Fulvivirga ulvae: one gene and its partner. The protein of the gene in region 1 interacts with the protein of each later gene in a pairwise test. Links are inferred from orthologs where the notes say so. Each region holds a gene or a part of one and is shown on either strand. Other genes may lie near its edges.

Region 1 (15,807 bases):
ACAGCTTTTCTCAATATCATCATTAATGCTATTGAAGCGATGAAGGAGGGAGAGGGCATATTAAATGTAGAAACTAATTCCAATGGAGAGACCGTCATGGTTTGCATTGCTGATAATGGCAAAGGCATTCCCCGGGAAGAAATCAAAAAACTATTTGATCCATTCTTTACCGGTAAGAAAGGGGGTATGGGCCTTGGGCTGACATCTACTCAAAATATAATCAACAGCCACCATGCGCGTATAAATGTGGAAAGTGAGCTGGGAAAAGGCACTGCCTTTAAGATCAGTTTCCTGAAACATTTTTCGCAGACATAGAAGGACTAATTGTTGGACACTAACAGGATTTTGACATGAGTACTGAAGTAATTAATCCGGCAACCGGTGAAAAGATCAGAAACTATGAAGAGCTATCAGTAAATGAGGCTTTCGAAGCTGTTGATAAAACCCACCAGGTATGGCAGCAGTGGCGCAATACCACATTTAACGAACGCTCCCGATATATGCTCAATGCAGCACGTATTCTTAGGGAGGAAAAAGAAAAGTGGGGGCAGCTCATGACAGCGGAAATGGGCAAGGTCACCAAATCAGGTATTGCTGAGGCAGAAAAGTGTGCATGGGTATGCGAATATTACGCCAATAATGCTGAGAGATTTCTTCAGATTGAAGAAGTTGAAACTGATGCTTCAAAGAGCTTTATTTCATATCAGCCCATTGGGGTAGTGCTGGCTATAATGCCCTGGAACTTTCCCTTCTGGCAGGTACTGCGTTTTGCTGCTCCTGCACTGATGGCCGGCAATGCAGGGGTACTCAAGCATGCCTCTAATGTACCCGGTTGCGGCAAAGCTATCGAAGAAATCTTTAAAAGGGCGGGCTTTCCGGAACACCTGTTTACCACACTGCTTGTAGGATCCGACAAAGTAAATGATATTATCGGTCATGAAAAGATAAGGGCGGTTACCCTGACGGGTAGTACCCCGGCCGGGCAGGCAGTAGCTGCGAGAGCCGGTGAATTGCTAAAAAAGACAGTATTAGAGCTTGGAGGCAGCGATCCGTACGTGGTTTTGGCTGATGCTGACCTGGAGGCCACTGTAGAGGCATGTGTTACAAGCCGATTAATAAATACTGGTCAGAGTTGTATTGCTGCCAAGAGATTTATAGTAGTTAAAGAACTCAAAGCGCAGTTTGAAAGTATGATGGTGGAAAAAATGAAGTCTAAAGTACTGGGAGACCCCTCAGATAATCAAACTGACCTTGGACCTATGGCCAGAGCAGACCTTAGAGATGACTTACACGAACAAGTTCGGCAAAGTATGGATGCTGGCGCAAAGTGCCTTTTAGGAGGTGAAGTTCCTAAAGGTAAAGGAGCTTTCTATCCTGCTACTGTGCTTACAGATGTAAAACCGGGTATGCCCGCATATGATAATGAGCTGTTCGGTCCGGTAGCCGCCATCATAGAAGCCCTGGATGAACGAGATGCAATAAGAATAGCCAATGATACCAGCTTCGGTCTTGGAGCTGCCGTTTTTACCCGAAATGAGCAGAAGGGTAAACATATCGCAGAATATGAACTGGAAGCAGGTAGCTGTTTTGTTAATTCTTTTGTTAAATCAGATCCTCGCTTACCATTTGGAGGGATTAAGGAAAGCGGGTACGGTCGCGAATTAGGCGTTTTCGGGATCAGAGAATTTGTTAATATAAAAACGGTTTATATTAAATGACAAGACAAGTAGCCAATCTTGTACTTGTTATCCTTATCAGCGCTCAATCAATAACCCATGCCCAAACTTCAGATTCTCTTGCCGTGCCAAAGAAAAAATGGCATCAGACGAACTTGGTTAAAGTAGCAGGAATACCCATTGTGCTCACCGGTCTGGGCCTGGCGGCATCGAATGAGGGGGCACCTGTTAACAGATTTAAAGTACAGCGTGGTCTTGCCTATGAGTTTCCTGATTTCAGTTCCACCCTTGATGACTATATGAGATACGGCCCCCCTGCGGCAGTTTATGCACTTGATTTTTTTGGTGTTAAAAGTAAGAATAGTTTTAAGCACAAAACTCTGATATTTTTGAAAGCTAATATAATGGGTTTTGGGCTGGCGTTTCCACTCAAAGGGATTACTAAGGTACGAAGGCCTGATGAGAGTAGCTCTGCGTCATTTCCTTCATTGCATACGGTACAGGCTTTTATTGGTGCTACCTTTATGCATAAAGAACTTGGGCACAGGAGTCCATGGTACTCAATCGGTGCCTATACTGTGGCAACAGCCACTGGTTTTTATCGCATGCTTAATAATAAACATTGGCTTTCCGATGTGATGGTAGGGGCGGCCATAGGTATTCTGTCGACAAACGTTGCCTATATTACCCATCAATACAAAGATGGAAACAAGAAGAAAAAAGGACAGGTCCGGGCTTTTATAACTCCGGCAATCTCTTCAAAGTCATATGGTGCCGCTGTCGTTTTGCTGATCAGATAGTGTAGATATATCCCCACAATTCCACAAGAACTCATTGTTATTTTGATATTAATATGCTGATTTTCAGTGATTTATAATTAAAGATGTTAAAGGTACGATTTTTAAACCTGTAACAATATTTAATATTAAATAACAGTTAATAATGTCTAAAACATATATATCATTTTTACTTATACTATTTATAAATCTTCCAGTTCAGTCACAACCCAGAGTCGCAGAGTCTCCTTATGAAGTCAACGAAGAACTAGAGATCGCTCTGGGTCTCATCGGTGCCGGCATAACAGCATATGGATTCTACAAAATTGAACAAAAATCTGGTGCTGATTCATCCACTGTAGTGAATCTGGTACTTGAAGATGATGTAATTGAGCTTAACCGAAAACATCAGCCTCGCTATTCGGAGCAGGCCAATAAAGACAGCGATATCTTCTTTTACGGTTCATTTCCTCTACCTTTTTTATTACTGCTAGACGATAACATTCGCCGGGATGCAGGCCGAATCAGTATTATGTACATCGAGGCACTGGGGCTAACTGGTACAATGTATACCATGACGGCTGCCAATGTTGATAAGTTTCGGCCTTTGGTATATTCAGAAGATGCTCCCATGTCGGAACGAACTTCAGGAGGCGCAAAGAATTCATTTTTTGGAGGGCATCCGTCACTTACCGCTACATCAACCTTTTTTGCGGCAAAAGTATTTTCAGATTATTATCCTGAACGCAAAGGAATGCATGTGCTTTTGTATTCGGCAGCTACCGTTGCCACTTTGGGCAATGCTTATCTACGTTTCAAGGCAGGCAAACATTTTCTTACCGATTTAATGATAGGGGTTCCCCTGGGAGCTATAAACGGTGTGTTGATCCCTCAACTACATAAAGTAAGAGATGTAAATCATGATAAGAATTTGTCATGGAATTTCTTTACAGGTAATGCTCATGGCCTTAGCGTCACGTATAAATTTTAATTTATGGAAGAGTTCAGAGACGATTTGTATATTCTGCTGGATGTAATTATAGCCACAGTGCTAACAGCAATTATTGGGTTTGAAAGGGAAAGTGCTCACAAACCGGCAGGAATGCGCACCAATATGATCGTTGGTGGAGCAACCTGTATGATTGTGGCGATTACGGTGCCACTGGTAAATTTCATTAATGAGTATAACCCGTCTGAAATTATCCGCACTGATCCTATCAGGGTACTGGAGGCTATCGTGGTTGGAGTGAGCTTTATCGGTGCCGGAACCATAATTAAAGCAGAGCATAAAGAGCGTGTTATCGGGCTTACCACTGCCGCTACCTTGCTTTTTAGTTGTGCTATTGGAGCAAGTGCTGCACTGAAGCAGTACGTGCTCGCCATTGGCGCCACTTTTTTGGTTATTGTTATCAATTATGTCGTAAAAGAAGTCACACGTTATTTTTCCGATAGTATGGAAAGGTAGCTCATGATTAAACTAGTGATTTCGGAGCGCCTCGATTAACTCATTTTTTGACATTTTGGATCTGCCTTCAATCCCTACTTCTTTGGCTTTCTCATAAAGGTCTTCCTTAGACCGGGCTTCGTATTTACTGGATTGTCCCCCCTTTTTTCCGGGCTTTTTACTATTTGCTATTCGGGCAGCTTTTTCTTTACTTATACCTTCGTCTCGAAGTACCTCATATTTTTCATCATTCTTTATTGATGATCCGTGATTCTTAGCCATAATATTAGATGTTTGATACATCATAAAGGCTGAAAGAACCATACCAAAACGAAAAAAGTCAATCAGATCATTATTAATGAAGAGCACCCTTTATAAGGATGTGGAAAGACTGCTATAACTCCGTAGAAGAAAATGTATTTTATTTATCAGAAAGCTTCTTTACTTCTTTCTTTAGCATTTCAAGGTCATTTTCAAGCTTCTCCATTCTTTTGGCATCCACCAATCCTGATTCTATGAATACGGAAGTGATTTTGCCTTTAATTTTCCAAAGTTCTAGTATTTTACTACTTTCCAGGCTATAGGTCTTGAAGCGGCTGTTGTCACTTTTAAGAATTAAAAGCTTTTTGTCATTTTCATAGTAGTATACCCTTTTTGCTACAATGCCATCTTTTGTAATAACCACACACAAAGTACCATTTTCTACAGACTCTTTGTTTTCGCTATATTCACAGATTACTATTTCCCGGGGGTAAACCGTTGGGATCATACTTTCGCCCTCAATCTCGAAAAGCCGGTAACTTCCGTTCTCAAAACCGGGAATTTGGTAAACTTTTAGCGTCTTTATATACTCAGGGTTTTCAAAACCTTCTATATATCCTGCGTGGGCTTCCTCCCTCACTAATGGAATCACCGAAAGATCATCGGATCTTACGTCAATAAAAACCTTTTGAGTATCAACTTTATTGGATTGACGTTTTTCATCGTAAAAAATTTCTCCTACACCATTAACTATCCAATTGCAATTTACGTTGAGTTCATTACTTAAATTGCGTAAAGTGTCTAGTGATATTTGAGATTTTCCACTTTCTATTTGAGAAAGGGCACCTTGAGAAATTCTTATTTTTTCTGCGAATTTTACCTGAGATAACTGCAAGAGTTCTCTTAGCATAGTTATTCTCCGGGGCTCAAATTTTGTTCCTTTCTTCTTCATTTATTAATAGGCTTATAAAACATTATGATATTAGTCTTGTGATATTGTTCCGTATTAGATACATTCACACTGACTTGTCTTTCGTTTGAAAGAATACCAGATCCCTTATAAAGCTATCAAAAAGTTAGGCAAATACTCATTGAATAAAAAAATATGCTAAAAATAACTTCAATAATTATTGCGGAAGATGATTCCGATGATAGACTTTTAATTGAGGATGCTTTAAATGAGAATAACATACCTAGCGAAAAGTTGATTTTTGTTTCCGATGGAGAGGAATTAATGGATCGGCTTAAAGACAAAGCTAATCAGCCAGCCATGGTGTTTCTCGACTTGAATATGCCCAAGAAGGATGGGCGGCAGGCGTTGAAGGAAATTAAGCAGGATGAAAAGCTTAAACATATTCCTATCATTGTTTTTTCAACTTCAAGCTCAGAAGAGGACATTAGAACTTCTTATAAAAACGGAGTAAATACCTATTTTACAAAACCTTCGAAATACAGCGACATGCTGGAAATAATAGCTGCGGTTAAGGCGTACTGGTGGGAAAAGGCCGCTATAGTAAACGTTAATGGTTAATCAGTGTGTGGAATATGACCGACGCGCTATCCAGCTTTGCCCTTCTTTCTTTTAAAATACGGACATGCTTTTCTCCGAGTTGGCGATACACTGACTCAGGATACACTCTGAATGCGTTATCAATTACAGAGTCGCTTAATACATTTTGCACATGTTCTGCCTGGCTGATAAACTGATCTAACGATACGTTTCTGAGGATATACCGGTCAATATCCTTTGAGTTTCGGATCAGCCCGGATATATCGTCATACTGAGCATTGAAAGACTGAAACTTATTATTGATGGCCAGGGCAACCTGGTTTAATAACCCGTCATCAAATTTAAAGAAAGCCATGTCTCTGTCCATCACAATAGGACGTGCGATAGGCAAAGTTTCTGAATGATAAACGGCCCATTCATACTGGCCCCCGTGCCTGTCCCAGTCACTGATAGTAAAATCAAGCAAACGAGCCTTGAGGTATTCGAGTGAGTCTATTACCAAACTCTTATTCATAGCTCCGGTTAATACCTCCTTCGTAGAAATTATGTCATCCGGATGGTTAAAATTATAACTATCTGTCCATGATTTGTCAGGTTCTTCTTCCAGTATCATTACCCTTCCAGACAATTGTGCCTGAATAACTTCTGTCATCGTACTATCATAAGGTATGAAATACATTGTTGGCGAAGTATGCAAAATATCTAGTGCTTTTTCGAACCGTTCGGTTACCAATGCTCCAAAAGGGTTAAGGGCTGAGGCCTGATCTCTGAATAATGGTCGCAAAAAAGAATACTGTAAAAATACAGGTAAAGCTCTTGACTGATCCTTGTTAACTGATCTTAAGGTATAGGTTCTTTCACTTTCATTTTTCAATTTAACGCTGAACGTTTGTTGTCCCCCGCCAACTTCTTCAAAGGTTAAACCTCCCATTATAGTATCCATTTCAAAAACGGGTAGATTAACAGGTGTTGCCCACTGAGTTCTGTAGTGGTCACCTAAAATTCGAGTAGCTATTGCACCGCGATTGTAGAAATCGGAGAGCAACACGGTTGCAGAGTCTCCTAAATGTCTGACATTATATAATTGTTTTGCGCTATACAGCCTATATTCATCTGAAAAAGCTTTTTTCTCCCGGTCATTAAATAGATTAGGCAATAGAAAAGCTGCAGCAAGGGTCACAACCAATATAAGTAAGCTCGTACGTAATATTTTGATTATCATGTTTATTTCATAATTAAACAGGCCATAATAATGCCACTGGTTGATCAACGCTGTGACATATGAAATTTAGTTATAACCTGCGGAATTAAAAGCGAACATTGAGGGGATAATTCCACATCTTATTAAAATTTTATGCATGGAAGCATTCCAATGTTTTCGGCAAGGTATTTTCAGCTTTATTCTTTCAAAAAGAAGAATTATGTCAATATTAATGGTAATACTAACTTTACTACTGCCGCCTTTGGCAGTGGCTATTAGATATGGGATTGCGTCGAGTGAATTCCTTATTAATCTGTTACTAACTCTTTTGGGATGGTTACCCGGAGTAATTCATGGGTTCTGGGTTCAGTCGAAAACAACTTAAAACTGTAAAATGTAGTGTTGTTTTCGTAAGTCTGGTTTAAAAAATACCAGACCCATCTGATAAAGGTCAATGCTGAGGCTTACCCGGTAATGGGAGCGTATCTCATACCACGCCTGCTCCATTTCCTTTGACCAATGGATATCATCAAAAATAAAACACGACTGATCATGAATTTTTGTAAGCATGATATCGAAATAAGATATCGTGGGAGCATAACGATGATTGGCATCCACAAAGGCAACATCTATTGGCAATGAACTTTCTATAAATGACTGCAGGTTATCGTCTATGTTGCCTTCAATAATTCGTGCGTTTTTTGCACCAAACTGGTGAAAGGTATTAGTCGCAATTTTGCATAGCGATGGTGATCCTTCAAAAGTTGAAACTATAGCATTTTTATTACTTGTAGCCAAATACAAAGTATTTACACCCAGCGATGTTCCAAGTTCCAGAATATTTTTAGCCTCAAGAAACCTGCACAGCCGGTATAACATTTCAGAGTACTTGTTGCTGGTTAAACCCTTTGTAGCTATATCACTGATTTTTCTGGTATGGTCGTTGGAAACCTTAGAGCCCGCGCCAAAATCAATTACCGGTATGGTTTGGTTGCTGCTTTTATATTGGTTTCTCAGCATTTCTAAGGCTTCAAAATGATTGTTTTTATCACTGGCCTTTAATACCGAGGTATAAAGCTCATAAATATAAGGTGCCTGTAGAGAATGTTTGTCTACTGCATTCAGCCAGTACTTTACGTAGCTGGTGAGTTGGTGAAGTTTTGACAATTTAATTCAGTTTGAACGGGGCTACCATGTTAAATTCGGGAATAGTTACTTCAAACCGGTGGCCATCAACTATTCTTTCCATAAGATAAGTGCCTAGCATCTTACCAAGACCTGATTTTAGGTTGCACCCGGAAACATACTGATGATACTGGTTAGGTTCTAAAATAGGTTGCTGACCTACAACACCTTCGCCTTCTACTTCTCTGGATAAAAAGCCAGCATCATGTATATGCCAATGTCGTCTTAGTAATTGGATCGTATTTTCACTTTGATTTTCAATGGTAACCTTATAGGTAAATACATAATGGTACTGACTTGGGCTTGAATAGGCCGGCTGATATTCGGTTTCTACACTTACCTTAATGCCTTTTGTTATTTCAGTTACCATAATCGTTTTTTTTACATGTGAGTAAAACAGGGTCAATTATTGCCACATGGAATTTGCTGCAAACTCTTTCCATCCTGCACAATACCATAGCTCGTTTTAAAAGTTTTAGCGTATTTCTCTTTATAAAAACGGATATGAAATATAAGAAGTTTTAAATTTAAAAATCAAAAAAAAGTTATTGAAAAAATATGGATGTAAAAATTGCCTCTTCCTGGAAACAACACCTTGAAAATGAATTCAATAAAGAGTATTTCCATAACCTGGTCAATTTTGTGAGAAATGAGTATAAGACGCATACTGTTTATCCTCCGGGAAAGGAGATTTTCAATGCATTTGATCATTGTGATTTTGAAGCGGTAAAGGTGGTTATCATAGGGCAGGACCCTTATCATGGTCCCGGTCAGGCGAATGGTCTTTGTTTCTCTGTTAGAGACGGTATTAGAAAGCCGCCTTCACTACTCAATATTTTCAAGGAAATTAAAAATGATCTTGGTAAGGAAATTCCTGAGTCCGGAAATCTTGAAAGATGGGCGAATCAAGGAGTTTTATTGCTAAATGCTACGTTGACCGTTAGAGCAAATACGGCAGGGTCGCATCAAAATAAAGGGTGGGAAGAGTTTACCGATTCAGTAATTAAAAAGCTATCTGATGAAAAGGAAGGACTGGTTTTCTTGTTGTGGGGTTCATATGCACAAAAGAAAGGAGTAGTTATAGATGAAAATAAACATTATGTACTTAAATGTGCCCATCCGTCTCCATTTGCTGCAGACCGCGGTTTTTTTGGCTGCAAGCACTTTAGCAAAACTAACGAATATTTAAGGAAGATTGGCAAAACCGAAATAGACTGGTAAGTAGGGGGAAGTCAATATGATTTGGAGCCTTATGGATCCAAATCATATTGAAAGTACTTTGGTTTTATTCTATAAGATTAAAAAATCTTCTCCAGCGTATTTTTCCACTAAACAGCCCTTCCTGGGGATCTAATGATAACCAGATGAAAAAACCTTTGCCTACAATATGATCTTCAGGCACAAACCCCCAATATCTTGAATCCAGAGAATTGTGGCGGTTGTCGCCCATCATAAAGTAATAATTCTGATTAAAGGTATATTCTTTCACTTCCTTACCATCTATCAAAAGCTTGTCATCCACAATTTTAGCATCTTTATTATGATCATATAGCGTGATGACTTTACCATAAGTAAGCAAAGATTTCTTATCAATCGTTATGGTCTGTCCTTCCTTAGGGATTTCCAAAGGTCCATACCAATCTGCATTCCAGGGAAAAAGCTCCCTGTCATTAGGGAAAATTCTTGGTTCCCATTCGCTCTCTTCATAAGTTTTGTAAGGCTTAACCCCTTTTACAAAGGGTTGTTCCTTAAGCCGGGCAACCTCTTCATCAGTTATATAGAAAAGCTGATAAACCCCGCTTTCCCTGGTTTCGCTAATTTCAGGTTCCGAGATATTGAGATTCTCAAGTACCCTGTCACTTAACTTCGTATCAGATTGAACCACATAGGAGAATTGCATTTTTTCTGGGTTTTCCAAAGGTTTTCCGTTGATAACAACTTGTTTGTCTTCAATCTTAAGTATATCACCTGGCATACCAACACACCTCTTGATATAGTTAGTCTTCAGATCGACGGGATAATCAATCCAGTTGTTCCTATTTGGTTCTTCGAAGTTATTTTCTTCTATTCCTGGTACATTAAATACTACCACATCATTTCTTTTTACCTCTGAAATGCCAGGCAGTCTGTATTGAGGTAATTGTATCCAATCTACATACGAAGGTATGTTGGTTCCCCATATTTTCTGGTGAGTTAGAGGCACCTGCAGGGGAGTAGCAGGAGTTCTTGTGCCATAATGGAATTTGCTTACAAATAAGAAATCACCAACAAGAAGTGACTTCTCCATCGAGGGAGTGGGGATGGTAAATGCTTCCATCAGCAACCACCTGATAATTGTTGCTGCAATAACGGCGAAAACAATGGCATCTACCCATTCTCTGGTTTTTGACTTAGGTTTTTCGTCTTTTTTCTTTTTCCAGAATTTCCAGTTCATGTGTTTTATTTTTGAAACGCTACCTGAATAGTATTGCTTTTAGAACAAAGCTTACAAATAAAAGCGTTTTTATTTAAAGTTTAAGAAAGTCGTTCATATCCAGGACTCCTTTTTTATCTCTTAGCCACTCTGCTACCATTACAGCACCTTTTGCAAACCCTTCTCTTGAATGAGCTGTATGCTTTATCTCGATGTCATCTACAGATGAGCTGTATTTAATGGTATGTGTACCTGGAACCTTATCCTCTCTTATCGAATTGATGACCAGGTCTTCCTTAGCTCCGTAAGGTTTATTGATCCATTGCTTTTTATGAGGAGTATGTTTAAGTATACCTTCGGCCAGTGTAATAGCAGTACCACTGGGTGAATCTTTCTTCTCAGTGTGATGTATTTCTTCAATATCTACGTTGTACTCTTCAAAACTATACATAAGCGTAGCAAGCTGCTCATTAAGTCTAAAAAAAAGGTTTACCCCTATGCTGTAATTAGATGCATAGAAGAAGGTGCCTTCTTTTTGCTTGCAGAGCGTTTCGATATCAGCTTTTTTGTCCAACCACCCGGTAGTGCCGCTCAATACAGGGATACTATTGTCAATGCAATAATTAATGTTATTATAAGCTGCGTCGGGCTGGCTGAACTCAATAGCAACATCTGTATTGGTACTATTGTGCTTTTTAATATCGTTTAGGTTATTTTCATTTATTTTACCTACAATATTATGTCCACGTTCTATGGCAATAGCTTCTATGGCTCTGCCCATTTTACCATAACCAAGTAAAAGTATGTTCATTCTAGAATTTTAGTTTTAAGGAAAGTCCGGCGTTATAGCCAAAAGATTCATTGCTGAACGCAGGCTCAAGAGATACTTGTAAGTTTGGATTTAGATCAAATTCTTTCAGGTGAGCATCAATATGTGCGTCAGCGATTTGAAGCAGGTAAAGCACACCTATCATGATCACATAGAAATCACGATCTCTTCGTTCACTATCAAGGTTATTGCGTAGCTGTGTTTCATTTCCGTAAGGAGATGAATAACCCGACTCATTAAGTGTTTTGAAAAGTTCCTTTCTTAGAAGTTTGTAGCGGTCATTATAGAAATCAACAGTAAACCCTAGTGCTATAAATCCCCCATATACTATCGGAAGTTTCCAGTATTTTTTGTTGTAGACTTGCCCTGAACCAGGAAGGATAGCTGCATAGAGAGATGCCTTACGAGGTACGAATTGGTCTGCGTAAGTTTCAATCTCCTTTACTTCTATATTTTCACTATTCTCTATAATGATCTCCTCTGTTTCTGTATTTTCAACAGTATCGGGATTTGCCGATGGAGGTGTGATTTGTCCTATTGCCAGAGAGTAGCCTGAAATAAGAGCTATAAATATGAAATAAATGCTTTTCATTTAAACATTCAGGATCTCAAGTATTCTATTGAGATCTTCTACAGATATAAAAGGTATTTTAATTTCTCCTTTTTTGCCATCAGACTTTACTTGTACTCTGGTACCAAAGTGAGATGCCAGCTTTGTCTGTAGGTTAGCAATTTCCTTGCCACCTTCAGGAGTAGTTTTTTCTTCACGCTCTTCTTTTCGCGGAGTCATGGCCTGACGTACCAGTTCTTCCACTTTTCTAACAGAGAGGTCGTTTTCTATAGCTTTTTTGAAAATGTCTAACTGGGTATCTATATTTTCAATATTGATAAGGGCACGTGCATGACCCATAGATAGCTTTTTATCTCTAAGTGCGGCCTGAATATCTGGCGGAAGTTTCAACAACCTCAGGTAATTGTTAACAGTAGTTCTGTTTTTACCTACCCGGTCTCCCAATTCTTCCTGCTTTAGATCACATTCTGTAAGTAGCCTTTGGTAGCTCAAAGCGATTTCAATGGAGTTGAGGTTCTCCCTTTGAATATTCTCTATCAATGCCATTTCCAGCATTTGCTGGTCATCGGCTGTTCTTACGTACGCTGGTATCGCATCCAGTCCTGCAAGTTTCGAAGCTTGAAATCGTCTCTCCCCTGATATAAGCTGGTACTTATTCTTTGCCAGCTTTCTTACTGTAATTGGCTGGATTATACCTTGTACTTTTATTGAATCAGCAAGCTCTTGAAGTGCTTCCTGATCAAAATGCGTCCTTGGTTGAAACGGGTTTACTTCAATTTCCTCAAGAGGAATTGTATTCATCGCTCCTGCTGAAGGGTATTCCTTTTGCTCCTCAGTCTGACCTTTTGCAGGGGAATCTTCTAATAAAGCGCCAAGTCCTCTGCCCAATGCATTTCTTCTCTTCAATTCTTTTTTCGCCATGCTTCCTCCTAATTATTTGATCATGAAATTCCGTTTTTCTCCATTATTTCCTTTGCCAGATTCAGGTAACTGAGTGCTCCCTTACTTTCTGCATCGTGTGCTATAGCAGGTACACCAAAGCTTGGTGACTCACTTAACTTTATGTTTCGAGGTATTATTGTGTCAAATACAATTTTTTGAAAGTGGGTTTTTACTTCTTCCACAACCTGGTTTGATAGCCTCAACCTAACATCATACATAGTAAGCAGAATACCTTCAATCTCCAGTTCGGGGTTAAGTCGTGTCTGAATAATTTTAATGGTATTTAATAGCTTTCCTAAGCCTTCAAGAGCGAAGTACTCACACTGAACAGGTATGATAACCGAGTCTGCCGCGGTCAGTGCATTGATAGTGATCAAACCCAATGATGGAGAACAGTCTATGATAATGAAATCATAATCTTTTTTCACCAGCTTTAGGGCATCACGCATTCTTTCTTCCCTGCGTTCAATATTTACCATCTCTACTTCGGCACCCACAAGGTCGATGTGAGAAGGTAGTATGTGCAGGTAGTCAATGTCCGTCTCTGTAATAGCTTCAGTAACATCAATGCCATCCACCATGCACTCATATATACTTACTTCTACTTCTTTGGGGTTTAAGCCCAGTCCTGATGTTGAGTTCGCCTGAGGGTCAGCATCAATGACCAGGGTTCTATATTCTAAGGCAGCCATACTAGCTGCAAGATTGATAGCAGATGTAGTTTTTCCTACACCACCTTTTTGGTTTGCAATGGCAATTACTTTACTCATCGATTGATTATAAATTAATAGTTTCTCCTATACCCATCAATACCAACTCCTTACCGTGATTCTGGAAAGCTGACTTTGCTTCTCCGTGGTTTATTTTTATGAGAGGGAAAGTATCATAGTGCATGGCGATTACCTTTTTTGTTCCCACGAAATCAGCTGCTTTATTGGCATCCTCTATGCCCATCGTAAAATTACTTCCAATTGGCAAAAAAGCAAAGTCTATGTTAAACTCGTCCTCAATAAGTTTCATATCATAATGAAGCGCGGTATCACCGGCATAATAAAAAGTTTTGCCTTCACTTTCTATCACATAACCGGCAGGATTACCACCATAGCTGCCGTCCGGCATGCTGCTGGAGTGCACTGCATTAACCATTTTTAAGGTGCCGAAATCAAAATCCCAGCGTCCTCCATGGTTCATTTGATGCCCGTTTTCCAGCCCCTTCTCGGCAAACCATGAGATTACTTCAAAAGTTGAAATGATCTGGGCTTTGTTATTTTTATAAATATTTTCTACGTCAGCAATGTGATCCTGATGCCCATGAGAAAGGATAATGTAGTCTGTTTTAATCTCACTAATGTTTATATCTTTTGCCAGTTCATTGGGAGATATAAAAGGATCAAAAAGGAGTTTCTTTCCTGCGGTTGCAACTAGAAAACACGAATGTCCATAGTAAGTAACTTCCATATTTAATTGTGAGGTTTGGATTACGAAATCAGGGTTACAAAGATATAAGTTTAATTGAATTATGTAAGTTAATGTATCGACACTATTTGAGGAAAATAGAAAGAGGCTGTCCCCTGAGTTCTGCAATAACCTTTCATAATATAACCACAAGGGTTTTTAAAGGGTAACAGACTCTGAAGACAGCCTCAGAATAAATTTTAAAACTAAATTATTTTTTCGTTTTCCCCTGATTACTGGCCTTCATTGCCTCCTCAAGCTTTAGCTGAAATTTCGATTTTTTCTTGTTGACATTCTTTTTCCTGTTCTCTTCAAGAATAACTTTGATCTTTTCCTCGTCAACAAATTTTCTTATCAATGCCTGCTGTCCGAAAGTTACAATGTTGGATACAAAGTAGTAAAAACTAAGGGCGGCAGGATAAGAATTAAGTACAAACATGAATATTACCGGCATCAGGTAGGAGAAAGTTTTCATCGGTCCCTGTACCGTACTTACCTGCTGGTTAGACCATGTGTATAGAATGGTTGACATAGTCATCAACAACACAAACAGACTGACATGATCACCGTAAAAAGGTATGGTAAATGGCAGTTGCATAATGGAATCATAGGTTGACAAGTCCTCCGCCCAAAGAAAACTTTCACCCCTCAACTCTATTGATTGAGGAAAGAAATAAAACATTGCAAAGAGAATGGGCATTTGAAGTAGCATAGGTATACAACCACTCAAAGGACTTACCCCTACTTTTTGGTAAAGCTTCATCTGCTCTTGTTGAGCTTTAGCTAAGTCTTCACCATGCTTTTCTTTTATTTCGTCAAGCTCCGGTTTTAGCACCTTCATCTTAGCCATAGACAGGTATGACTTATAAGAAAGAGGCGAAAGTACCAGCTTGATAAGTAGTACCATTATGATAATAATCAAGCCATAATTGCTGATGAAGCCTCCCAGCAGATCAAATAAAGGAATAATTACAAAGCGGTTGATCCATTTCATAGGAGGCCAGCCAAGGTAAAGATTGCTCTCAAATTCGTCAGCGATATCTCCTAGAATATGATAATCATTAGGACCAAAATAATAAGTATAGGAGGCTTTCCCTGCTTTTACATCTTCAGTGGGTATGCTAAGGTTAACTTTAGCGTATTTTACAGTGGAAGGGTCTTCACTATTAATTGAGGTTTCGAATTTACCCTTTCCAAAACTTTCATTGGCTACTATACCGGCAACAAAGAAACGCTGCTTGATTGCTACCCATTTCAGGCTCTCCTCAACTACTTCTTCTTCAGTACTGTTACTTCCTTCAGGCAGCCCTTCGAATTCTTCTCCGGCCGTGTAGTAATTGATTGTGGAATTTCTTCTGCTCATCTCCACATCCTTTTCCTGAGTTTTGATGCGGTCATGCCATTGATAAGTTAGACTTTCCTGTGATATATACTGTTCTAGTCCGTTAAGCTCAAGTTTGTAATTTAGCTCGTAGCTTCCGTTAGCCAGTTTATAGATATGTCTTACATTCTGTTCGGCTCCTACATTCAATGTATATATAAGA
Region 2 (15,876 bases), 2.9 Mb from region 1 along the record:
CAGTGTAGGTCCTACAATAGCTTCCTCAACTATTCGTGTAGGGGCAGGCAGAGAACCTGCTTTCAAAATGTTAGCTAAATCTTTAGCTTCCTCGATGCTAAAGTTACCTGAAATCTGAGAGCTACCATTCGGGATCTCTCCATTAACATAAGGTGCCGAATATACAAGGTTATCCAGTACAATGGCGATTCTTCCTTTTGGCGTCTGGTTAGCTGCGTCGGCAGTCATTTTAGCCCATACTCTGGTTCCTAGAGCATTCATTTGCATGCTTACCGCAGGCCGGCTGTACTGGTCAAGGTCCTGACGTGCATCAGTAATTACCTCACCGGTAAGTTTGGCATTGCCACCACGGCCTTTTCTTACAAAATATAACTGCAGGTATTCCTCACCTGTTTGTTCGTTTACAGTAGGCTTTACTTCCCATAGAGGTTTAACTGTTCTTGGGAGTATAGACTGCACATCTTCCCTTCTCAATATCTTTCCAATAATCGCCGTATCGCTAACATCATAAACCAATCCGTCACGGGCTTTGATCAGGGCAAATAATGGGGACACTTCATTGTTAACCAAAGAATCGAGTTGATCACCTGCAGTGGTGTCACCACTAAGTGCAGCGTCAAGATCGCTGCCTGTTTCATCTGTTGTGTCGGTATCAGCGGAAGAAAGTGCATCACCCAGCTCTTCTTCGCCTGCCGCTGCCTCTTCCTGTACTTCTGTTTTTAAGTCAGATGCATTAAGTTCTGTTTTAGCCTGCTGCTCTTTTACAAGCATATCATTTATAGCTACAAGAGAATTGTTAATCTCACTGAGTTCAGCTACTTCCCAGAATTCAAGTTTAGCCACTCCTTGCAGAAGTTTTCTTATCCTTTCGGGGTTATCAGCTCCGGGTATTTCTATTTGTATTCTTCCCGTGCCCTGCAGCCTTTGAATATTCGGCTGCGAAGTACCAAACTGGTCAATCCTTGTTCTTAAAATAATGAATGACCTGTCGATGGCATCCTCAATTTCCTTGGAGATAATTTCCATTACAGCATCATCACTGTCGCTTCTGCTGATTCTGCCACGATTGGCGGCAGTGGCAAAAATATCTGCTAAAGGCTTCTCCGTTGTTTCCTGATATGATTCGTAGAAAAGATCAGCAAATCTTTCCTGGCTGTTTCTCTGCTTTTCTCTCGCCTTTTCTATGGCAGTAAGGAAAGCCGGATCCTGGCTGTTTCCACTCAGGCCTTTGATGATATCAACAGGAGAGACTTCTAAAGTAACGTGCATCCCGCCCTGAAGATCCAGACCAAGGCTGAGCTCGGTATCTTTTACCTCTTTGTATGTAAACTCCGCACCAAACAGGTTGTAAACAGGTAAATTGTAAATAGAATCAAGGTATGCCTGTTTCTTGCTAAGATCAACGACTCCTGACTCGCCCGTTGCATAGTCTATGGCATCTTGCTGAATATTTCTCGCCACAAATGTGAACGACAGATAATAGACGCACAGCAACGTAATAATGATTGTTAAAAATACTACTGCACCTTTATTTCGCATTGTAATAAATATTTATAGTTAGGGTTTTAAAAATTAGGGGTCTCACATTACCGGTGAATGTAAGAGATAAACAGAAAGTGCGCCTCTAGTTTATGGGGCGTTTGGGGATATAATTAAACGAAAGAGTGTTTTAAAGAAAGTATCCAGCTCGACCTTTTGATCAAACTCAACTTGTATTTCGTCGCTATTCGCCAGTTGCAGTTCGGCGATAAAATGGAGCACTTGTGTAATGGTAAACTGCACCACGGTAGTTACGGCATCCTTGCTAATGGTCAGGATGTCTGGTTGCTGATCATCCGTAGTTTCATTGCCGATCTCCGTTTTAACGCCAACTTCAGCGTTTGCCATGTAATCATAGTAGAATGACTGTGATACGAGTATCACAACGGCGGCTACAATACCAATAACAATCCCAATGGTTTGCTTGTACTTTGATATGTAATATTGCTTGTTCATTCTTTTTCAGGACCCACAAAAGTAATGATTATACCTTATAAAACAAGAAGGAGTATTATTTATTCAGCCTTGATCTTAAAAAGCCCGAAAGGACCTTCAGCGCACTGTCAAAACTTTTGTTGTTTGGGATTATCAAGTCAGCCTCTTCCTTTAGAGGTTCCAGGTACCTTTCATAGGTTGGCATCACATGTTTTTCAAAGCGATAGAGTACATCATCAAGATCATATCCTCTTTCGACTTTATCTCTTACTATCCTTCGCTTAAGCTTCACATGATCTTTAGCAGAAATAAACAGCCTGAGATCAAGAAGTTCATTGATCTCTTTAAAGTGCATTACAAAGAGACCTTCAATCACTACGATCGGAGCAGCATCAAACTTAAGCATTTGCGCTACTACGTTGGGGTTGTTAAAAGTATATTCCAACCGTGAAAACCCTTCCCCAGCCTTTATTTTCCTTATATCAGCAGCAAAAGCTTTGTCATCAATAGATTGTGGGGTGTCAAAATTCTTTACACCGTTTTCATCAAGAGGTTGCTGATCGCGGGGTAAATAGTAGTTATCCTGAGAGATAAGACACACATCTTTTTTATCAAACTCGCGTAACAGGCTGTTTAAAAATAAAGTTTTACCTGAAGCACTCCCTCCCGTAATGCCTATAATAAACGGATCCACAAAATTAGTTTTTTATATGGGTTGATAAGTATTCAATAAGTTTTCTGATAGCTATGCCTCTATGGCTGATCAGGTTCTTTTCCTCAATATTCATTTGGGCAAAGGTTTTATCATAGCCTTTTGGTATAAAAACGGGGTCATAGCCAAAACCATCAGTCCCGATTCTTTCTTTTATTATTTCACCTCTCACGATACCTTCAAACTGCCTGACTTTGCCATTAAGGATAAGTGTAACCACCGTTCTAAATTGAGCCTTTCTGTTTTCGCTGCCTTCGAGATTCTTAAGGAGCAAATTGATATTGTCTTCGTTACTCCGTATCTCACCGGCATATCGGGCCGACCTGACTCCTGGTTCACCATCAAGGGCAAACACTTCCAGCCCTGTATCATCTGCAAAGCATGATACTTTGTAGTTTTTATAAACATAGTCAGCCTTCTGGTGAGAATTACCCTCAAGGGTCTTTTGATCCTCCCGCAGCTCTTCATCACAGCCTATATCCGCTAAACTCACCAGCCTTATATGGCTGGGGAGCAAGCGTTTAATTTCATTTATTTTGTTTGTGTTGTTTGTGGCAAAACAGATTTCCATATATGCTATTTTACCTCAATAAGGTCTACTTCAAATATCAGAGGCGTATTCGGCGGCACCGGGCCTTGCCCTGTTTTACCATAAGCATAATATGAAGGAATAAACAATGTACCTGAGGTTCCTTCGGAGAAAAATTGCAACCCTCTTTGGAAACCAGGAACAAGGCTACCTAAAGTAGTCTCTACAGAATCCCCCTGCTCAAAAACTTCATCAGATAAAAACCTGCCCTCATAGTTGAATATAATTACATCCGTAACCTGAGGGTGTTCACTTATCGTGTCATTTTTAATTACATAACGAAGCCCTGATGCTGAATCCACAAGAGCCTCTATGTTATTATCATCCAGGTATTGATCTATCAGCTCTATTTCCTTCTCAAACTGCTCCTGAACTGAAAGTCCTGACTCGTCATCGTTCGAACAACTGAATATGCCAGCAATTATCAGCAGGGAAACCAGGTATAATGAATATTTATTCATTGCCATAATTTAGTCTGCTACTTCAACCAGCTCCACATCAAACACAAGGATTGAATTAGCCACGATTTCCTCACTTCTCTGACGTGGACCATATGCCAATGGAGAAGGGATGTATAATGTTGCCTTACCACCTTCTTTAAGTAAAGCAATGCCCTCATCCCAACCTTTGATTACTCTACCCTGACCAAGTACAAACTCTAAAGGATCATATCCTCCTTGAGCTGCACGCTGCTCACTGTACAATTCTTTTTCCTTAGCTAACGTCTCATCGTTAGTATCAAACAAGGGTCCGTTTAACACATGTCCCGTATAGTTCACCTTTACAGTATCACCGGCAGAAGCCTGCTCTCCCGAACCTTCTTCTTTCATTACATAGAAAATTCCTGACTCAGTTCTTTTAGCCTCTATATTATTCTCTGTAAGGAATTTCTCAATGGCAGCCACATCAGTGGTTAGTTGTTGCTCAGCTTCCTCTTCACGCTTTTTCTGTTGTTTGGCCATCATTTCCTGTTGCCACGCCATAAACTCCTCCTGGTTAAGCACATTTTCTACGCCTACACTAAATGTTAGTGTTCCCTCTTGATTTATCTGAGGTGGTGCTTCAGACTTTACCGTATTTGCAAAAAAGTCTTTAATACTGATAGTGAATGTAACGCTATCTCCTTTTGAGAGTTCGTTGAAAATTTGCTCAATACTCCCCTCGCTGCTGCTCCACACAGAGTCATTTTTAGGCACCACTATCGGAATACCCTGCTCAGCAGTTGTCATCCATACAGAATCTTTGTCATCCTTGTATTCCATATTCATCAGCAGGTACTGGCCATCTTCGATCGGCTGACTATCACCTTCTTTTACCAAGGTATAGGTCATCCCGGAAGCAGTTTTCTTTTCTGAGTCATTGCATGATTGTAAAGCCACTACTACCAATAATGCCACTAAGGTTTTGAATGTATTAATCATTTAAGCGTAGGTTTTAATTTTTGTACTTAGTTCGTTTTTATATTCATTGAGAACATTCTCAAATTTTTTTACAGTTTCTTCAAGGCTAAGATCCGACTTACCACCTGAAGCATTCTTATGACCTCCACCCTCAAAGTGCTTTCTGGCGAATTCATTGACGGAGAAATCACCAATAGAACGGAAAGACATTTTTATGGCCTCAGTTCTGTCAATAATTACTGCTGCAAATTTTATCCCTTCGATGGACAACGCATAATTAACAAGTCCTTCAGTATCCCCGGTTTTGGAGTTGAACCTTTTCAGTTCATCCGCAGTAATTGCAAAGTAAGCTGTATTGAATTCGTCAAGTACTTTTAGCTTTTCATTTAATGCAAAGCCTAAAAACTTCACTTTGTCCAATGAATTAGTGTCATAGACGAGTTTCGATACTTTGGCGGTATCAGCACCAATATCTGCCAGCTCCGCACATACATTGAATACATTCTTTGTAGTATTTGGATGCTTAAAGCTACCGGTATCAGTCATTATTCCGGCATAAAGACTTTCTGCTATGTCTTTATCAATAAGTTGCTTATCACCCAGGTCACAAATCAGGTCGTACACAAGTTCGGCTGTAGCTGCAGCCTCAGTACTCCAGCATACAAAATTGGCAAAGTCTTCAGGTTCAAGATGGTGATCTATCAGCACTTTGACAGAAGCCGACTGCCGTACCATTTCACCTAATTCGTTAATTCTGTTCAGACTCGAAAAGTCCAGACAAAAAATCATATCAGCCTCAGTGATCAGCCTTCCTGATTTTTCTTCGTTGCCTTCATTAAATATAATGACCTCATCATTACCTTTCATCCAGGCCAGAAAGTTAGCATAATCAGTAGGTGTAATAACCGATACTTCATGTCCCTTCTTTCTCAAATACCCTGCTAATCCCAATGAGGACCCTAGTGCATCAGCATCAGGCTTATGATGGGTGGTTATCACCACTTTCTTTGGGCTACTGATGACCGTTTTAAAAGCTTCCAGATTCTGCATTCCTTCTAAATCCGCCCCCTTCTGACAAGAGGACTATATTTTTAATAAACGGCAAAATTGATAATAAAATCGGTCAAATACAAAATACCTATCCCGGATTATCGGAATGCATAACATTTACCACATTTAAGATCATTTAATAAGAAATATTCTACTACTTTTGCGGCAAATTCAAAATCAGAAGAAAATTATGGCTGGAAAAAGAACTTTTACAATGATAAAACCTGATGCCGTAGGTGCCGGCAACACTGGTGCTATCACTAAAATGATAGAAGAGGCAGGTTTTAAAATTGTAGCAATGAAAAAAACCTACATGTCAAAAGAAAGAGCGGGACAATTTTATGCCGTTCACAAAGAGCGTCCTTTTTATGAAGACCTTACTAACTATATGTCTTCTGGCCCTATAGTGCCTATGATCCTTGAAAAGGATAACGCTGTTGAAGATTTCAGAAAATTAATAGGAGCTACTAACCCCAAGGAAGCCGCTGAAGGTACTATCAGAAAATTATTTGCGGAATCAATCGAGGCAAATGCTATACATGGCTCTGACTCTGACGAAAACGCAACTATCGAAGGCAACTTCTTCTTTGCAGAGACAGAGAAGTTCTAAGCTTTCTAATTAGAAATAAATAAAGATGTCATCTCGCCGGTCAGATCCGGGCAAAATGACATCTTTTCTTTTTTATTTATTTCATCTCAAAATAGTTACTCGCAAAACATCTGCCTCCTTATCGTATGCCTGATGAACATTTTCAGGTTTAATTAAAAACGGCTCAATATTTAGAAGTTTTGCAACCTCCTGATCCAACCAAATTTCTCCGTTGATCCATATTTTTACCGGTGTAGGTGTAGGATCGAACCTATTGGGTTGAGGGTTTGGGTCACCTTTGAAAACCAGTGTTAAATCATATAGATTCGGTGAGAAAGCATAGACACCCTCAATGTTTTCTGAAAGATTAGGCTCAACTACATACAGCTCAATGTCTTCTTCAATGAGAACCGATTCAGGATGCTCCTTGAGATCAAAATCTTTAAGAAGTGAATTTAAGGAGCCATCAAAATTACCAGGGATTACCTGGATGATAGGCCTGTCATACTTAACCGGAAACTTAGCTACGGAAGCAAAAGCATTAAAAGTACCGTTTTTTTCATTGTAAATGACAGGATAAATACCTGCTGGCAAAACATTCCCAGCCAGACTATAATCACTTACTGTTTCATCATCCAATACCTCTGACGTACGCAAATGTAATGTCCCTTTTGTCAATGAATGCTTCCATTCCTCATAAAACTGCATCCCCAGAACATCACCATTGACAGGAAAATACGCAAGAGTAGTAGACGCATCAATTTGAATTTGCCCGGCATCCCGAAATGACTCAAAAATCTCTGGTGTCTCCCTGAACTTTTCATAAATAATCCAGGGATTTCGCCATTCAATCCCGCAGGGGATCAATGCACAGGGGTCGATCCAGGGCAGGCATTCAACGTAATAGCGGTTACATGCACCCCAATTATTATCACAAAAAATATGTAATGGCCCTCTTACGATTCTACCCGGCTCAACTACAGGAAAACAAATTCCTCTACCAAAACGGCCATTTTGCTTTGTTTTTGTATCGACCTGTTTTGGTACTGTTGGGATATCATTCTTACCCTGTTCACTTAATACTTCCTCCTGACACGATGTCATAAAGCAAACTGCCATTCCGATGGTTAGGATAGCAATCGGCAAATTAAAATTCATCTTAGGTTTTTTCATAACAATAGGTTTTTAATGGTTTCTACTTAGTGAAACCATCAAACCACAGGTTACCAACCTACAGAGTATTTTCACAAAAAATTGCTAAAATAAAGATAATCAGGAGGTTTTCCTTCTGCGTTTTTTAACAAAGGCAAGCGCTATCAAACCCACAAGTAAACTAAGTCCTATAACTATTTCTGTGAACCACGAACGGGAAACAATTGGCTGAGCATCGCCCATCAAAACAAAGGCCGACCAATAGTATGGATGAGAAAAGTATTTGTTTTTAGGATCATTAAGAAATGTAAGCTTGGCCCTCCTTAATGCTTCGCTTTTATTCATTCCTTTTTTCAGGTTATGGAAAAATTCATCCATAATACGGGCTGTGGATTTATCATTGACCTTCCATAAGCTCATAGCGACGCTTGGACACCCCGAATACTGAAACGCCCTCCCCAGACTCATAATGCCCTCTCCCCGGGCATATAAACCGGTACCCGTTTCACATGCACTTAACACCGTCAATCGGGCATTCAGGGATGTATTATAAAGCTCATACAGGTACAGTATATTATCTTCAGTCTCAATCTCCTCTGGCTGCCCTGATTGCGTGGCATTATAAAAATATAGTGCTGATGCCGATGGGTTCTTGTCGTCAACATTGGCGTGCAATGAAAGGTGCAATACTGAGGCTTGGGGAGAGTTCTTATAGAAGTTTTCTTCTGTTGCTAATCTGCCTGAAAAAATCTCTCCTCCCATATATTCATTGGCCTGCTTTACTTCCAGTTGATTAAACTTTAGGTTACTTAGCAAAGAAGTGTCTGCATCATAGCTCGGACTAAAACCTACATAATGTCTTGTATTCTTTTTGTTAACTATATTTTTCTTTTCATTTCGCAAGGTAGCCGAATAATCATAGGAAACACTAAATTTATTAATGATGAAATTCATTGAACCTTCAGCGATGTTGGGTTCAATTAAAACCTCAAAAGGTAAATATCCCAACAGGCCATCTGTCACTACAAACAAGCGGCCTTCTTCGGGGGGCAAAACTTCCTCTATAGGTTCTATTAAAATTGAATAAAGTTCTTCGCTTTTATTTTTATAAAGCTCCATATCGGAGTTAGTGGTTGCCGGTGCTTTTAACAAATTCAGAAAAGTGATAAGCTTGCTATGCAGCTGCTGATCAATGGAAATAACTTTAAGAGCAACTCGATTATGAGAAATAGCATAAGCATAAAGCTTCTCGTCTCCATAAAAATACTCTATCAAAACTTCATCCTCAGCTAACTCATTCCTGACATCCCGGATACTGATTGTATTTGATTTATACTTTATCTGATAATATTCGGGATATTCCTTTTCAAGATCCTGTATGAACTTTGTGTATCTTTCCTGGCTTTCAAGTAAATTTTTCTGTGCTCTTATCTTAAAATCTGCTTCTTCTGAGTCCAACAAAGCATGCTTCCAATAGTATATACGCCCTTTAAGTTGATTTTCATATTCCAGTATGTCTCTGGGAATGCCGGCAAAATCTTTAGATGATATGTCCTTTACAGCTTGGACCAACTGATTAGCCTTGCTTTTTTCGGCAAAATAAAAGGCTTTTTCAAAATGTTGCATGTCAGAGGTCAGCTGGTAGGCCTGAGTAGCCGCCTGTATGGCTTTCTCATAGGAAGTCAGCGTAACTGAAGAAAGGAATTGCCTGGAGTCGCCATCCTGAAAGCTTTTACCAATTTTATCAATTAGTTCAACTGCCAGTACATAAGTATCTATGGCAGCAAAGAGATTTTTTTGATTGTGAGGTTCGTGGATATACCATGCATAGAGTGCCTGGGCTTTAAGTAAGAGTACCTTGAGTACTTCACTTTCAAGCGTATGGTTATGTAAAGGTGGCAATGCATAGATATCGGCATAATCTGGAAACGTCTCCGTCAAGTGAAATAATGATTTTTGATAAGAGTATAATGCCTCATTCCAATCACCTTTCGCAGAAAAAGCTTTTCCCGCTTCATAGTGCCCTCTTGCAACAAGCCGGTTTTTTGGTTCAAAATTCTTCAGAGCTATATCTTGCCCCTCTTTAATTAGTCCAAGAGCAGTTGAATATTCATTTTTTTGTACATGAACATGAGCTGCCTCGTAAAGAAATTTTATCTGCTGCTCTGCATCAGCTCCCCGGCTTAAGGCCATCCCCTTATTTATGAATAGCAATGAACTATCGTAATCTTTGAGCACAACATACAGATCCGCCAACTGGGTGTATAGCTTTAAAAACAAATTATGCGTGCCAGCCTCATTCTCTTTGCTTTTAATTCTTTCAAGTGATCGATTTAGACTAACTTTTATCCCTTCATAAATTTCACTGTCTTTATATGACTGATTTTGTAAAAACCATATTTTGGATTTAACTGCCTCAATAAAAGATCGTTGATAATTATAATCCCTAACTGAGCTATAGGAAGGATAGCTTAATGGCAACACTCTCTCCGCCATATTTGCAAACTGCATTGCCTTTTCATAATCTGAATTAAATATTGCCAGCTGGCTAATATTCAATAGTCCGTTGAAGGTTTGTAACGAATCTGCAACCTGAAGAATATTTTTGTCGAAAATGGTTTTCTTAAAATTAACCTGGGCATTAAGGAAATCCCCCTGGTAGTAATAATACATGCCCTTCATATAAAATACTTCAGATATTAAATTATTATCAGGGTCTAAATCTCCCGGGTTATTGCCGTAATGCAAACACAGGCTGTCCGCTTTGTGCAAAAATCTATTTAGAGAGTCTATCATAAAATGATGCTCAGCTACGTAAGCCTTGTTTATCAGCGTATACAAAGCTTCTCTATTCCAGCCTTTATCGGTGGCTATACTATATAGATTATTAAGATGATAAAAAGCACTATCAGCATCTTCAAAATAAAACTGATCCATCATTAGATCAACCCGGCTCATAAAGTCCGACCTGTCCATCTGAGCTCGTGCAGATGTAAATATTATTAACATAAAAAGTCCGTACATGACGGACTTTTTATTGAAAAATATAATTTCCCACAAATTCAAAATCTAATTATTTAAACGTAAAGTGCCCCTTTGGAAATGGATCAGACTCCATAGTCAGGCTTAGCTGACCCTCCTTTTCTTTCGTAAAAGTGGTAATACTGACCACGAGTTCCTGTTCTGCCAATTCTTCCGCTACAATATTGTATTTAAAAGTAGCCTCACTCCTTTCTTTATCATATGATTCTAACTCTCCTTTAGCAAAAACCTCATTATTGTTACCGGCAATAGTTCTTATATAACTGATAGACTCGGCTGGGTTAGTAGTGAAAAATATTATTCTAAGTTCACGTGCATCTATTGGAGGGATACATCCAAATATTTTCCCACAAATTCTTCCGCCTCTAACTATTGAAAATAGTGCAGGATCAAGTCGTGGACAGTATTTCTGACATTGCGCTGAGCCCCCACAATCGCAATAGGGATCTTCATCAGTATTACATTCATCTTCAGCGGTACAATTATGTAAAAAAAGCTGATTAGTTTCCTTCTTTGGCTCTGGTTCACATCCTGCCAGAGCAAAAAGAAGAAAGAAAAGAAAATATAGTCGCATTGGTTAGTTGGTTTGGTTATATAAAAATAATTTATCGATTTGTCTAAAACAATTATTAAACCCACTTATCAAAGCTGGTAAACATAAAGCCACACCTAAAGCAGGTAACTTATACTGATTATATTCCGAGAATATCAGGATCTTTGTTGGTAGTTCCAACATACATAATTTATTTATTTTCCTCATAATATTTGATTTTTTACCTTTTGTGTGAACAAATTGAAATAGGTTACTATTTTTTATATTTATCTGGTTTCCTCAAAGAAGCAACATTGTAAAGCTGAAAACAGCTTATAGGAAAGTGTCCAAAAACAGGTATCTTGTTTTCGGGGGTTTATCCTCTTTTCAAGAAACTAAAGTTTGTCTATCTTGGCCTTTTAAAGTATGGTAACCTTTACGTGCGAGTAAGCACTAACGAATGGAAGAAGTACAAACAAATGGCACTACAGTAGATGACGCAATCCAACAGGTAAAGCAGGGTGACGATCATTTTCTTCGCCAGTTATATGAGATCAACAGGCCTGGCTTTCTGAAATGGTTCAGGGCCCACCACCGCATTACTGAAGATGAAGCCATCGATTTGTACCAAAAGAGTTTTACCATATTCTACTTCAATGTGAAGGATGAGAAGATCACGACATTAAAAAGCAACATCAGCACTTACCTGTTCGGCATAGGCAAAAACCTGGTCAGGGAACTGTTTCGAGAGCAGAAGCACAAAGTTCAGTTGGATGAAATCCCTGAAATAGAGACTTCGGGCAATGACCTTTTGAGGTTTGAGGAAGAGGCCCATCAGCGGGGCCTGGTAAAGAAGATACTGGAGAAACTGGGGGAGCCATGCAAATCGATTCTGCTTATGTATTATTTCAAAAATTTTTCCATGGAAAGTATTGCTTCCAACCTTGGTTATAAAAATGAGGGGGTTGTTAAGAAGAAAAAATGCCTTTGTCTGAAAAAAATTCGTGAAGAACTATTGGAGGCCAAAACCAGTCAATGAATATGGAGCAGGAAGAAAAAGATATAGAATTAATAGATGCTTACCATAAGGGAAAGCTCAGCGCCAATGAAATAGATGAGTTTGAAAAAAGAAGGGCAGAGGACACTGAGTTTGATCAAAAGGCAGGGGACTACCTCCACGTGATGGCTGAGATCAATACTTTTGGTGAGCAGGAATTCATGAAAAAGCTGGCATCCTGGGAAGAAGAGATTTCCGGAGGAAAAACAGCAAGAGTTGTTCCCTTACGACGTATACTTTCCATAGCAGCAGTAATTATAATCCTAATGGTGCCTATAGGCTATTTGATCATACAAAATGCTACGCAGCCAAACAGCCAGGCACTGTTCGCCTCATACTTTCAGCCTTATGAAGATGTGATTTCCCAAAGGTCGGGTGACCAGAGCCTTCAGGAAAAGGGTCTCAGTGCGTATAACCGGCAAAACTACCGGGCTGCCATCGCCTATTTTGAAGGCCATATTGATGAAAATCTTCAGGATAATGCCATTAAAACTTATCTGGGAGTCTCATATCTCGCCGTCAGTGAAGCCGACAAAGCCGAGCAATGGCTTACAGGAACCGCTCAAAATGCTAACGGATTGTACAAGGAAGTTTCCGAATGGTATCTTGCGTTGACTTACCTTAAACTAAACAAAAAAGAAAACGCTACAGCGCAACTTACTGCCATTGCAAAACAATCGGATCATATGTTTCAGGCACAGGCTAAAGAGTTGCTGAGGGAACTCGGCAATTGAACGGGTTCTCCTTAGTTTATAATTTGATACAAATGTTTTTGGCTTCGGTAAAGAACCTGAGAGCCTCCCATCCTCCTTCACGTCCTACTCCGGACTGCTTCATACCCCCGAAAGGAGTCCTTAGGTCACGAACAAGCCAGCAGTTTACCCAAATAATGCCGCTCTTTAATTGATGTGCCACCCTATGCGCCCGCTTTAGGTTTTCAGTCCATAGGGTTGCGGACAGGCCATAGGCAGTACTATTGGCATAATCCAGCACTTCCTGCTCCTCTTTAAATGGCATAATGGTCACCACCGGCCCAAATATTTCCTCCTGGTTAGTGCGGCATTGGTGGCTTAAGCCTGTGATAACCGTGGGTTCGAGGAAATATCCGTCAGTACATCGCCCTTCAAGCTTTTTTCTGTTACCACCGGACACAACCTTTCCACCCTCTTCCTGCGCCAGCTTAATGTATGACATTACCTTTTCCATGTGCGGTTCAGACACTACTGCTCCTACTTTTGTTCCATCCTCCAAAGGGTCACCCACGATCAGTGCCTTAACTTTCTCAACAAAAGCATTTAAGAATTTCTCATAAATGGACTCCTGAACGAAGATTCTGGAACCACAAAGGCAAATCTGCCCCTGGTTGGCAAATGAAGAATGTATGGAAGTGTTCAGTGCCTGATCAAAATCACAATCCTCAAAGATGATGTTAGGATTCTTGCCTCCGAGTTCCAGGGAAAGCTTCTTAAACATTGGTGCTGCAGAAGCTGCTATATTTTTACCAGTGGCCGTTCCACCTGTAAAGGAAATGACCGGTACATCCGGATGCTCAATTATAGCCTGACCAGCCTTCGCGCCAAGTCCGTGTACAATATTCAGCACACCTTTTGGGAGTCCCGCTTCAATACAGAGTTCGGAAAACAAATAAGCCGTCATAGGTGTGATCTCCGAAGGCTTGGCCACCACAGTATTTCCAGCCGCTAGTGCCGGGGCTATCTTCCAGGTGAACAGGTACAGGGGCAAATTCCAGGGTGAGATACAGCCTGCCACACCTATCGGCGTTCTGGTGGTGTAGTTTATAGCTTCTCCGTCCATATTGTGCGATTCGGAAGCAAAATGTAAAATGGCCGTTGCATAAAAGCGCATATTACTTGAAGCTCTTGGAATATCCACGCGCTGCGCCAGTTTCAAAGGCTTTCCATTATCAACAGACTCAACTTCTGCCAGCCGGTCATGATTCTTGTCAATGAGGCCGGCAATTCTATTGAGGATATCCGAACGCTTTTGGGCAGGCATGGTTGACCAACCTTCAAAAGCCGCTCTGGCAGCTTTAACGGCTACCTCCACATCCTCCTTATCCGAATCCGGGATCAGACTGTACACTTTACCCTCCGCCGGGTTATAGTTATCCAGATATTGCCCGGATTTAGGAGCTACTAACTCGCCGTTGATGTAGTTCTGTATTTTTTTCATGTTATTGATCTACAATTTTTTAATAATATCGGTCCAACTTGATAACTGAACCTCAATTTCAGGCGCATAAATAAGGGATCTGAAGTGATTTGGTAATATACCGCTTTCAGACCTCATCTATGTCACATTCTGTATCTCGGTAATGCATTTACCCATATAGTGATCGGATGACTCATAGTCACCTGATCACTAAAATTCTCTCTAGTATCAATACTACAAACAACTTAACCTCCCACCATCTACAGGCAGGTTTATACCATTGATGTAGGCTGCGGCAGGGGTGGCAAGGAAAGCAGCGGCGGCGGCCACCTCTTCCGGGGTCGCGAACCGGCCTGCAGGGATTTCCTTTTTCATGGCTTTCATCACATCCTCCTCCGAAATATCTGTTTTTTCTGCTTTACTGCGAATGATACTTTCTAATCTGACAGTACTGGTTGCTCCGGGCAATACATTATTGACAGTTATGCCATAAGGAGCTAACTCAGAAGCCAGTGTCTTTGCCCAGTTAGCCACTGCTCCACGGATGGTATTTGACACACCAAGGCCTGGCAATGGCGACTTTACGGAGGTAGAGATAATATTAATTACCCTGCCATATCCCACTTGTTTCATAAAGGGTGTTACTGCCTGGGTAAGTATCTGATTACAGATCAAATGTCTTCTAAAAGCCGCTTCAAACTCATCTAATTTCGCATCAATAGCTTTGCCACCGGCCGGGCCGCCGGTATTGTTGATCAATATCTGAATATTGTTTTCCTTGATCAGGTATTGGTCAATAGCCGTTTTAAGCCTGGCCGTATCATCAAAATCAGCACATATGTAGTGATGTTCCTGGCCTTTCGTTAAAGGAAGCTGATCAAGTACCTTTTGTAATTTTTCCTCATTTCGGGCTACTAATGTAACACTTGCGCCCAGCAAGGCCAGTTCAAGGGCTATTGCCTTGCCAATACCCTGGGTGCTGCCACATACTAATGCTCTTTTGTCTTTTAACTTTATATCCATTTGATTTTGTTAGAATCGTATACCTGTATCGTTTTAATTTTCGCTAAATTTAAAGAGAAATGTCCATAATGCCAGTTATACCGGCTGAGATGAAAAGTAAAATGGCTATCTCGGCAAATCATTCTGGCTCATAACCAGGGATATATAACTTTAAAATTTGATTTATGGCTATAAAAAGACCCTTCAACCTTCAAAAGTGGATCGATGATAATCGCGACATTTTGAAGCCTCCCATCGGGAACAAAAACCTTTATGTGGAAGCTGGTGATTTTATAGTGATGATAGTAGGCGGCCCAAACGCCAGGAAAGATTACCACTACAATGAAACGGAAGAACTCTTCTACCAACTCGAAGGAGATATTACGGTTAAGATACAGGAAGATGGTAAAGCAGTAGAAGTACCCATAAAAGCAGGAGATATCTATTTGCACCCGGCAAAAGTCCCCCACTCCCCTATAAGACCTGCCAACTCAGTAGGACTGGTGATAGAGCGGGTAAGGGAAGAGCAGCATACAGACGGGCTAATGTGGTTTTGTGATAACTGTAACCATAAACTGCACGAAACATACTTCCCTCTAAAAAAC

Evidence for each region.
Region 2: the proteins of ung (region 1) and LVD17_RS06160 interact in binary tests that used the Escherichia coli proteins (3 or more experiments, as listed by UniProt). The link is inferred for Fulvivirga ulvae from one-to-one orthologs.

Annotation. Positions count from the first base shown.
Region 1 is NZ_CP089981.1:4,334,393-4,350,199, forward strand. The notes cover bases 7,588-10,442. They hold ung (uracil-DNA glycosylase), read left to right. Parts: upstream 7,588-8,611; coding sequence 8,612-9,274; downstream 9,275-10,442. Other genes in these bases: LVD17_RS18570 (O-methyltransferase), read right to left, coding at 7,588-8,035; apaG (Co2+/Mg2+ efflux facilitator ApaG/CorD), read right to left, coding at 8,037-8,423; lepB (signal peptidase I), read right to left, coding at 9,339-10,442. In the rest of the region: LVD17_RS18520 (hybrid sensor histidine kinase/response regulator), read left to right, coding at 1-315; LVD17_RS18525 (NAD-dependent succinate-semialdehyde dehydrogenase), read left to right, coding at 351-1,718; LVD17_RS18530 (phosphatase PAP2 family protein), read left to right, coding at 1,715-2,476; LVD17_RS18535 (phosphatase PAP2 family protein), read left to right, coding at 2,619-3,443; LVD17_RS18540 (MgtC/SapB family protein), read left to right, coding at 3,447-3,917; LVD17_RS18545 (DUF7218 family protein), read right to left, coding at 3,930-4,178; LVD17_RS18550 (XRE family transcriptional regulator), read right to left, coding at 4,318-5,109; LVD17_RS18555 (response regulator), read left to right, coding at 5,263-5,688; LVD17_RS18560 (hypothetical protein), read right to left, coding at 5,678-6,889; LVD17_RS18565 (YqaE/Pmp3 family membrane protein), read left to right, coding at 7,101-7,253; more of LVD17_RS18570, read right to left, coding at 7,250-7,587; more of lepB, read right to left, coding at 10,443-10,487; dapB (4-hydroxy-tetrahydrodipicolinate reductase), read right to left, coding at 10,561-11,277; LVD17_RS18595 (DUF5683 domain-containing protein), read right to left, coding at 11,279-11,887; LVD17_RS18600 (ParB/RepB/Spo0J family partition protein), read right to left, coding at 11,888-12,787; LVD17_RS18605 (ParA family protein), read right to left, coding at 12,808-13,578; and 2 more genes. UniProt on the Escherichia coli protein: Excises uracil residues from the DNA which can arise as a result of misincorporation of dUMP residues by DNA polymerase or due to deamination of cytosine.
Region 2 is NZ_CP089981.1:1,458,412-1,474,287, forward strand. The notes cover bases 4,702-7,625. They hold LVD17_RS06160 (nucleoside-diphosphate kinase), read left to right. Parts: upstream 4,702-5,915; coding sequence 5,916-6,335; downstream 6,336-7,625. Other genes in these bases: LVD17_RS06155 (DHH family phosphoesterase), read right to left, coding at 4,702-5,725; LVD17_RS06165 (hypothetical protein), read right to left, coding at 6,417-7,487; LVD17_RS06170 (CHAT domain-containing protein), read right to left, coding at 7,587-7,625. Also shown: protein translocase subunit SecDF, read right to left, coding at 1-1,539; LVD17_RS06130 (hypothetical protein), read right to left, coding at 1,630-1,995; LVD17_RS06135 (uridine kinase family protein), read right to left, coding at 2,051-2,668; LVD17_RS06140 (non-canonical purine NTP diphosphatase), read right to left, coding at 2,673-3,257; LVD17_RS06145 (FKBP-type peptidyl-prolyl cis-trans isomerase), read right to left, coding at 3,263-3,742; LVD17_RS06150 (FKBP-type peptidyl-prolyl cis-trans isomerase), read right to left, coding at 3,746-4,696; more of LVD17_RS06155, read right to left, coding at 4,697-4,701; more of LVD17_RS06170, read right to left, coding at 7,626-10,490; LVD17_RS06175 (hypothetical protein), read right to left, coding at 10,540-11,082; LVD17_RS06180 (RNA polymerase sigma factor), read left to right, coding at 11,501-12,079; LVD17_RS06185 (tetratricopeptide repeat protein), read left to right, coding at 12,082-12,831; LVD17_RS06190 (aldehyde dehydrogenase), read right to left, coding at 12,848-14,290; LVD17_RS06195 (SDR family oxidoreductase), read right to left, coding at 14,504-15,292; LVD17_RS06200 (3-hydroxyanthranilate 3,4-dioxygenase), read left to right, coding at 15,457-15,876. UniProt on the Escherichia coli protein: Major role in the synthesis of nucleoside triphosphates other than ATP. The ATP gamma phosphate is transferred to the NDP beta phosphate via a ping-pong mechanism, using a phosphorylated active-site intermediate.